DNA from 2 places in the Arachidicoccus terrestris genome. Region 1 is predicted to be linked to the other one. Evidence: riboswitches for the same ligand, from Rfam matches in the RefSeq annotation. Region 1 holds a riboswitch; the other holds the start of a gene.
What was found. A riboswitch is a leader RNA that binds a small molecule or an ion and turns the genes downstream of it on or off. The one in region 1 is predicted to bind thiamine pyrophosphate.
Positions count from the first base shown of each region.

Region 2: it holds a riboswitch for thiamine pyrophosphate, as region 1 does, so the genes downstream of both, thiS (sulfur carrier protein ThiS) here and K9M52_RS15760 (TonB-dependent receptor) in region 1, are expected to answer to the same signal.

Region 1 is NZ_CP083387.1:4,042,579-4,047,240, reverse strand. It holds gene K9M52_RS15765 (MGH1-like glycoside hydrolase domain-containing protein) at 1-2,668, shown strand, start outside; TPP riboswitch at 2,776-2,876, shown strand; gene K9M52_RS15760 (TonB-dependent receptor) at 2,949-4,662, shown strand, end outside.
Region 2 is NZ_CP083387.1:592,052-596,713, reverse strand. It holds gene K9M52_RS02340 (FAD-dependent oxidoreductase) at 1-1,276, shown strand, start outside; TPP riboswitch at 1,399-1,494, shown strand; gene thiS (sulfur carrier protein ThiS) at 1,552-1,785, shown strand; gene thiC (phosphomethylpyrimidine synthase ThiC) at 1,843-3,684, shown strand; gene K9M52_RS02325 (thiamine phosphate synthase) at 3,684-4,415, shown strand; gene K9M52_RS02320 (bifunctional hydroxymethylpyrimidine kinase/phosphomethylpyrimidine kinase) at 4,391-4,662, shown strand, end outside.

The DNA of each region.
Region 1 (4,662 bases):
GGCTAACCAGAAGCAGCTACATGATCCGCAGGTTGAGTCTATTCATCAAACGGCTGAAGGCAAGCGACTAGAAGAAACTGGCTGGAAAAAATGGGGGCCTTATCTGAGTTACAGACAATGGGGAACCGTCAGAGAAGACTATAGCGCTTCGGGCGATGCGTGGCGATCCACGACCCATGAGATGGCCCGTTCCAAGGCGTGGCGTTGGGGTGAGGAAGGACTGGGAGGCTTCTGTGATGATAAGCAGAATCTGTGTTTCGCCTGGGCTTTCTGGAATGGGAGAGACCCGATACTTAAGGAGCGCTTATTTGGCCTCACCAACTATGAAGGTAACCATGGAGAAGATGTAAAAGAACTGTACTATTATCTGGACAATACGCCCACACATTCTTATATGAAAATGCTCTACAAATATCCATTTGGGGCATTTCCATATGAGCAGCTAATTGACCAGAATGCTCAAAGAACCCATCAGGATCCTGAATTCGAGCTCATGGACACAGGTATCCTTGACAACGGGCAATATTTTGATATCGTTATTGAATATGCAAAAAATAATATCGAGGATATTTTAATCCAGCTGACGGTTACCAACCGCTCTTCAGATACTAAAGAACGCCTCCATATTCTGCCAACCCTCTGGTTCAGGAACTGCTGGAGCTGGGAATTGCAAGCAAAAAAACCAGCCATTCATGCTGTTGAAAATAACCATCTGGAGTTCACCCATGAGACATTAGGTACCTACCATTTTTATACAGAGTCTTCCGGCGCCTTCCTGTTTTGCGATAACGAAACCAACAATCAAAAACTCTACGGCAGTGCCAATGACAGTACCTATCTAAAAGATGGCATTAATGAATACGTAATACATGACAATGTAAAGGCGGTAAATGATAAGTCGGGGACGAAAGCCTCCATCCATATCATTGAAAATATAGAACCAGGGGCAACAAAAACGCTTCGATTCAGGTTGTCCCAGAAAGCACTCACAGATCCATTCAAAAACTTTGATCGTATTTATAAAACTAGACTGGAGGAAACAGATCATTATTATGAAGCCTTGCAGGAGATTGTACCGGATGCAGAGGAGAAACTGATTCAAAGGCAGGCACTGGCAGGAACATTATGGTCCAAGCAATTCTATCACTATAATGTCAGTAAATGGCTTCAGGGAGATCCGACGGCACCGCCACCACCCGCGTCCAGAAAGGAAGGCCGTAATAGCGAGTGGCAAAATATCGACAATATGGATATAATATCCATGCCGGATAAATGGGAATATCCCTGGTATGCTACCTGGGATCTGGCATTTCATGCGGTAAATTTTGCTATGATAGATTCGGCATTTGCCAAAAATCAACTTTATATTATTACCCATGATTGGTATATGCACGCCAACGGGCAGCTGCCTGCCTATGAATGGGATTTTGGCAATGTTAACCCGCCTGTTCATGCCTGGGCTACCTGGAGAGTCTATAAGATTGATGAAAAAAACAACGGTAAGGCTGACACGGAGTTTTTAAAAGCAGTTTATCACAAACTGCTCCTCAATTTTACCTGGTGGGTCAATCGAAAAGATGCTGAAAGGAACAATATATTCGAAGGCGGCTTCCTGGGTCTGGATAATATCGGGGTATTTGACAGAAATGAGGCGACAGCGCATGGTGTACAACTGGAGCAATCTGATGCCACTGCCTGGATGGCCATGTTCGCTCTGAATATGATGCGCATCGCGTTAGAGCTCTGTAAAACCGACCTCGTATATCAGGATATGGCATCAAAGTTTTTTGAACACTTTTTGTCCATCGCCTATGCTATGGAAAATGTAAAAGGCGACGGAGAGGGGCTTTGGGATGAGGAAGATGAGTTTTATTACGACCAGATCCGCACCAAATACGGAGAGAATATCCGGCTTAAATTAAGAAGTATCGTCGGCATTATTCCGCTCTTCGCGGTAGAGGTCATTGATGAGGCCAGTCTGCAACAAGCACCGGAATTCATCAAACGAATGAATTGGCTCTATGAAAACAAACCGGAACTGGCAAGCCTGGTGTCCAGATGGAAAGAACAAAACAACACGCTCCATTTACTATCGTTACTTAGAGGACACCGGATGAAAAAGATCCTGGAACGCATGTTGGATGAAAATGAGTTCCTTAGCCCATATGGAGTCCGCTCCGTATCTAAGTATCATAAAGACCATCCATATTCCCTCAAAATTGGTGATTTTAACTATAATGTGGCCTATACGCCAGGGGAATCAGATTCTAATATGTTTGGTGGCAACAGTAACTGGAGAGGGCCGATCTGGATGCCTATTAACTTTCTGATCGTGGAAAGCCTGCAGCGGTTCCACTTTTATTATGGTAATGATTTTAAAGTGGAATGCCCCACCGGCAGCGGCAACTACATGACTATTCTTGAAATCTCTGAATTCCTGGCCTGTAGGAATCTACAGCTATTTGCTGCAGACAAAGATGGAAGGAGGGCCTTTCTGAATGGAGATGAAAAACAGCAGACCGATCCGAATTTCAGCAAGTACATCCTCTTTCACGAATATTTCCATGGAGACACCGGAAAGGGGCTCGGCGCCTCTCACCAAACAGGCTGGACAGGTATTATCGCTAAAATGATCCAGTCGAAGTATAACCAAAAAAGAGGAAAATAACCTCCGCAACCTAAAGGGCTTTCTATAATCAAATCACAAATGGCCATACTATTCAATCTTAAAAATCCTTTTTAAATTTCCCCAATACTTACTTACCTTTGCAGCCGTAATTTTCCTCGGGGTGCTTTTCCTTAAACGGAAGGCTGAGATCAAACCCGTATAACCTGAACAGGATAATGCCTGCGAAGGGAAGGCTGCAAATCGCCACCTACATATTGCAGTACACATATGTAGTGTTCCCCTCTCTGCTAAACAGTAACCTGTTCACATTTAAATATTTATGAAAAGGTTCTGTGTTATCTTGTGCCCGCTATTAGGTGTTGTATTAATGGGTTTGATGCCATTGCTTTCCGAAGCACAACAGGTTGTCTTAGAAGGTCGTATTATAAATACAGACAGGCAACCGGTAGAAAGCGCAACGGTCAGATTTCAGGAAATCAATAAGAATGATTCTGGTAAGATAATAGCAGATAACAACGGACATTTTTCACTGCGGCTCCAAAAACACAGTAAATACAAAATCACGATAGAAGCTATTGGTTATGAGCCCTCTTCACCCGAAATCCGGACCAGTAACGGCCTACTGGATAAGGTGTTCTTTTTGACGCCTATAACAAAGGCACTGGACCCGCTGGAAGTAAGGGCTATAAGAGCAGCCGATCATGCCCCGTTTGCCAAAACCAATATCAATGCGGCAGAAATACAGGAAAAGAATCTGGGCCGGGATCTGCCATATCTGTTAAACCAGACGCCAGGCGTAGTTGTCAATTCTGATGCCGGTAATGGGATCGGGTATACCGGTATCCATATCCGAGGTTCCGACGCTTCGAGAACCAATGTTACACTCAATGGCATTCCTTATAATGATGCCGAGAGCTCCGGATCTTATTTCGTTGATATGCCAGACATTGCTTCTTCAATTAACTCTATACAAGTTCAAAGAGGTGTAGGCACTTCGTCAAATGGGGCAGGTGCATTTGGAGCCACTATAAATATCAGCACCAACCAGGTTCATCAACTTCCCTATGCTACGCTTAGCAATAGCTATGGCTCCTATAATAGCTGGAAAAATACGGTGGCAGCCGGGAGCGGACTGATTGACGGTAAATTCACGGCAGACATCAGATTAAGCCATATCAGCAGTGACGGTTATATTGACCGCGCCTCCAGTAAACTGGAATCCCTGTTATTCTCAACAGCATATGTAGGGAAAAACACCACTGTTCGCTTCAACTTTATCACCGGTAAAGAAAAGACCTACCAGGCCTGGAACGGCGTTCCCCAAGACCATATCAAAGATGATCCTACCTATAATGAATTGGGGTATATTGAGGCTACCGATTCTTATTACGCCAATCAAACTGATAATTATACACAAAGTCACTATCAGCTCTTTATCAATCACTCTTTTAACGCTGCATGGTCCTTTAGTTTAGCCTCCTTCCTGACCAGAGGGATCGGCTATTATGAAGAGTATGAAAATAATGAAAATTACACAGATTACGGTATCAAACCAGTAGATACCTTATCCACAGACCTCATCCGAAGAAAATATTTAGATAATTATTTTTATGGACAAACTTTTTCATTGCAATGGAAACAGACAAATGACCTGTTCACTTTAGGAGGGGCCTGGACCAATTATGATGGCGGGCATTACGGGCGGGTCATATGGGCAGCCAATGGAGGTATGACACCTGAGTATGAATATTACAATACGCCTGCTTATAAATATGACAAGAATGTGTATCTGAAATGGATGCATGATTTTGCCGACTATTGGCATTTATTCGCAGATATGCAATACCGTCATGTATGGCACAAAATGAAAGGTTTTAGCGGGCATCCGGATTTAAAAGTGGAAAGAAAATTTGATTTCTACAACCCAAAAGTGGGTATCTCTTACGCCAAAAATGGCTACAATGCCTATCTGAGCTACGCCCTGGCCAACAAAGAGCCTAATCGGGATGACTTCGAGGCAGGTCTGACACACC
Region 2 (4,662 bases), 1.5 Mb from region 1:
GAAGATGCGAAGTGTTACTCAGGCCAGGAAGAAGGGACTTGAACTCATCGCGGACTTGACCAACAGATATGCTATTGAGGCGAAACAGCGCCGCTGTGATATGTATTTATTTAGTATGGATGCAGATGGTATTGATTTTAACCGGCAGGAATTCCGTGCTGCGAGAAAATTAAATTTGCCGGTCAGGGAGGCAACTGGAGATGAAATTCCATTGCCATCATTTGAAGGTTTTAAGCTGGAAGGGCAGATGCAAATTAATCCGTTGCGCTATGTTACGGAGCTCAGTCAGAAAATAAGCCCTGAACTTGTCAAGATATTTGAAGCTTCGCCGGTTATAGAGATGCAGCGCGAAAAAGATCATTTTACCGTGCGTACCCGCGACGGGATCATTCATGCAAAAACTGTCGTTCATGCCACCCACACGCCGAAAGGCTTGATGTTTGAGCAGGCGCTTTTAGGCCCTTACAGGGAATATGGGATTGCTTGCCGGCTAAGCCATGCACTTGCCTTTAACGGTATATATTGGGGGCAGTTAAAAAATGAGAAATTTTCTGTCCGGTTTTATGAAATAGAAGAGGTGCCGTATGTGCTGGTGATTGGTAAAAAGCACAAGACGGGCGATGTGATGGATAATGAAAGATTGATTAAAGAACTGAAGGAATTCGCTTATCAGTATTTTCCTGTACAGTCAGTGGTGTATTGCTGGGGTGGCCAGCATTACAGGCCAGCTGACCTGCTTCCTTATATAGGTAAGACTGGCCCCGGTGAATATATAGCCACCGGATATGCTACGGATGGTCTTGTGTATGGCACGCTTGCCGCCTCCATTCTCAGGGATCTTATTTTGGAAGGGAAAAGTGAATTTGCGGCATTATTTTCTCCCTCCAGGTTTAATCCGCTTAAGTCGGCAAAAAACTTTGTCCGGGAAAATATCGACGTTGCGGCTAAGTTGGTCAAGCGGGTGCTTGACATCGGAACTTATCATGACAAAGATTTTTCGAAAGTACAGGTGGAAACGGGCGAAGTGATTAATCATGGAGGTCATAAATTAGCTGTATACAGGGCACCGGATAAAAAACTCATTGTTAAATCTGCTGTTTGCCCGCATATGGGATGTATCGTTGGGTTCAACAGCGCTGAACAATCCTGGGATTGTCCCTGCCACGGAAGCCGGTTTGCCGTAACCGGTGAGGTGCTGGAAGGGCCATCTCTGGCGCCGCTGGCTTCTATAACAGGTAATAAAGGGAAGGTTGAAATTATTGAACCTAAGCAATAAGAAAACGCGGGATAATAATTCCTGATTAGCTGCTTCAGCATATGGGTGTAAGTTTATTTTATTAATTTTAGCTCAAAGTATCAGATATTGTTTTTGGTGGATAGTTAAAGATCCTTACCTTTGAATCGCTTTAGGGGTGTCTACAATTGTAGGCTGAGATTTTACCCTCTGAACCTGATCTAGTTCATACTAGCGTAGGGAAAAGTGAAATGCTTTCTTCTGCCGTCCGGCATATAGTGGTCATTCCTAAAGTATTCAATTAAAAAACTTTAGGAATGGAACTGGAAATTAATCAGAAAAAACAGAATTTCTCCTTAGAGCCAGCAGGCGCTGACGGACTTTCAAATCCCTTGTCGCTGGAAAATGTGATGGAGCAGCTTTACCCCGATCGCCCCGGTGGTATTGCCGTTGCATTACATGATCAGGTCATTGCCAGAGCTAACTGGCCATCGACCTTTTTGAAAGAGCATGACAAGTTATTGATTCTAACCGCCACACAGGGTGGTTAATGCGCTCATAACAAATTTCTTACCGATTATATTATTTAATTCAACAGGTTATTATTTATGGAAAACTCCTTAGATGCCCGGTCACCCCAACAAAAAATTTCTCAGGGGCCGATTTCCGGATCTCGTAAAATATATGTATCCGGTTCAATAAACGCCATACAAGTTCCGATGCGCGAAATCATGCAGGCAGACACGAAAGGCGCTGACGGCAGGGCGGTTCCCAACCGGCCGGTTGTCGTTTATGACAGCTCCGGTGCCTACACGGATCCAAAGATCCCTATTGATATTCATCAGGGGCTTCAGCGTTCCAGGGATTGCTGGCTTAGCTTGAATAAGGATATAGAAGAGCTCTCCGGCCCAAGTGCACAGTTTACAAAAGCCTTGCTGGATGGCGCTCCGGCTTCTTCGATACCCGTATTTCCCGGGAAATCCAGGCCCAAAAGAGCAAAAGCCAATGCGAATGTTACCCAGTTGCATTATGCCCGTAAAGGGATTATTACCCCTGAAATGGAGTATGTCGCGATTCGGGAAAACCAGCATCTGGCCTTGATGGGAGATCTTGATCCGGTATTGAACGCTCAGCATCCGGGAGAGGCTTTTCATGCCGGAAGAATACCGGAAATCATCACGCCTGAGTATGTCCGCGCTGAAATTGCGGCCGGCCGGGCGATTATACCCGCTAATATCAATCATCCGGAAATGGAGCCCATGATCATTGGCCGTAATTTTCTCGTGAAGATCAATGCCAATATCGGTAACAGTGCGGTTATCTCCGATATGCATAATGAAGTTGAAAAAGCGGTCTGGGCTTGCCGTTGGGGGGCGGACACGATTATGGATCTTTCTACCGGTAACGATATTCACGAGACCAGGGAATGGATTATCCGTAATGCGCCGGTACCCATTGGTACAGTGCCTATCTACCAGGCACTGGAAAAAGTAGACGGTATTGCCGAAAACCTTACCTGGGAAATCTTCAGGGATACCTTGATTGAGCAGGCAGAGCAAGGTGTTTCTTATTTTACCATACATGCCGGCGTATTGCTGCGTTATATTCATCTTACGGCAAAAAGGGTGACCGGCATTGTTTCCAGAGGTGGATCGATCATGGCCAAATGGTGTCTGTTTCATCATAAAGAAAACTTCTTATACACGCATTTTGATGAGATCTGTACGATCATGAAAAGTTATGATGTCGCTTTTTCACTGGGTGACGGCCTGAGGCCCGGCAGTATCGCAGATGCGAACGATGCGGCACAATTCGCTGAGCTGGAAACCTTGGGCGAACTGACGCGCATGGCCTGGCGGCATGATGTGCAAGTGATGGTAGAAGGGCCGGGGCATGTTCCCATGCATATGATTAAAGAGAATATGGATAAGCAACTGGCGGAGTGTGACCAGGCGCCCTTTTATACCTTAGGGCCCCTCACCACAGATATCGCACCGGGATACGATCATATTACTTCAGCAATCGGTGCTGCCATGATCGGTTGGTTCGGCACCGCTATGCTTTGTTACGTGACACCTAAAGAGCATCTGGGCCTGCCAGACAGAGAGGATGTGAAAACCGGCGTCATTACCTATAAGCTGGCAGCGCACGCGGCGGATCTGGCCAAGGGGCATCCGGGGGCTCAATATAGAGATAATGCGCTTAGTAAGGCCCGTTTTGAATTCAGATGGGAGGATCAGTTTAATTTATCTCTTGATCCCGATACGGCAAGAGCGTTCCATGATGCGACACTTCCTGCACCGGGCGCTAAGCTGGCGCATTTTTGTTCCATGTGTGGTCCCAAGTTTTGTTCCATGAAAATAACGGAAGAGATCAGGAAAAGTGCATTATCCGGCATGCAGGATATGGCGGACAAGTTTAAAGAAACCGGAAAGGAAATCTATCTTTAATGATAATTGTAATCTCCAGACCGGAACTTGCCGATGTCCGTTTATCATACGGCGAGGTCGCTTTGATGACAGCGCTGCTGGACCAGGGGCTCGAACTGCTGCATGTTCGCAAGCCCGCGGCGGATTTTGCTGCGTTGACATCTTTGATAGATCAGTTTAAAATGGAAGATCGGCCAAAGATCGTTCTGCATCCGCCTAAAGATTTGTTGGGCGATCCAGATACGGAAGGCCGGTTGGGGCAACTGTTGCAATGGATGGAACAAATGGGTTTATACAGGTTGCATATTCCGGGGTGGTTGCGTGTACAGGCTGCAGAGGCACTCTTATCAAGCCTGAGATCTGTGGAGCATAGAATGGCCTTCTCCACCGGTATTCATACACCTGCTGAGCTTGATGCTTTGTCCCAAAACAGGAAATCTTCTCTGCGGTATGATTATGTATTGGTCAGTCCACTGTTTGACAGTCTGTCCAAACGCGGGTATAAAGCAAATCCAGCCCTCTGGCGAGTGGTACGGGAAAATAAAAACCCTCATGGTTGCAGACGAATAGCCATGGGTGGCATTCAGGCGAAAAGCCTGCCGGCTATAAGAAACGCTGGTTTTGACGGTGCCGCTTTACTGGGTGCTGTCTGGCGTTCTTTAGATGTCGATAAGCCGTCGGCGTGGGAAAAGAAGATAACGGGCTACTTTAAAATCTGTTCAGGTATATGGAAAAATATGGGGATACGGTGAAGCGTATTTTACAGGCAGAGACCGATAGACCCTTTGTGCTGAGCATTGCAGGGGTTGACCCAAGCGCGGGCGCAGGGCTGTTGTCGGATATAAAAACGTTGCAGAGCCAGGGTGTCTATGGGCTTGGCCTTGCCAGTTGCACGACAGTTCAGACAGATGAAAAGCTCTATCATGTCGATTGGCAAAACGTAGAAACGATCTGCTACTCTCTTAAAACATTATGTGCGCGCTTTGCTATCCGGACAGT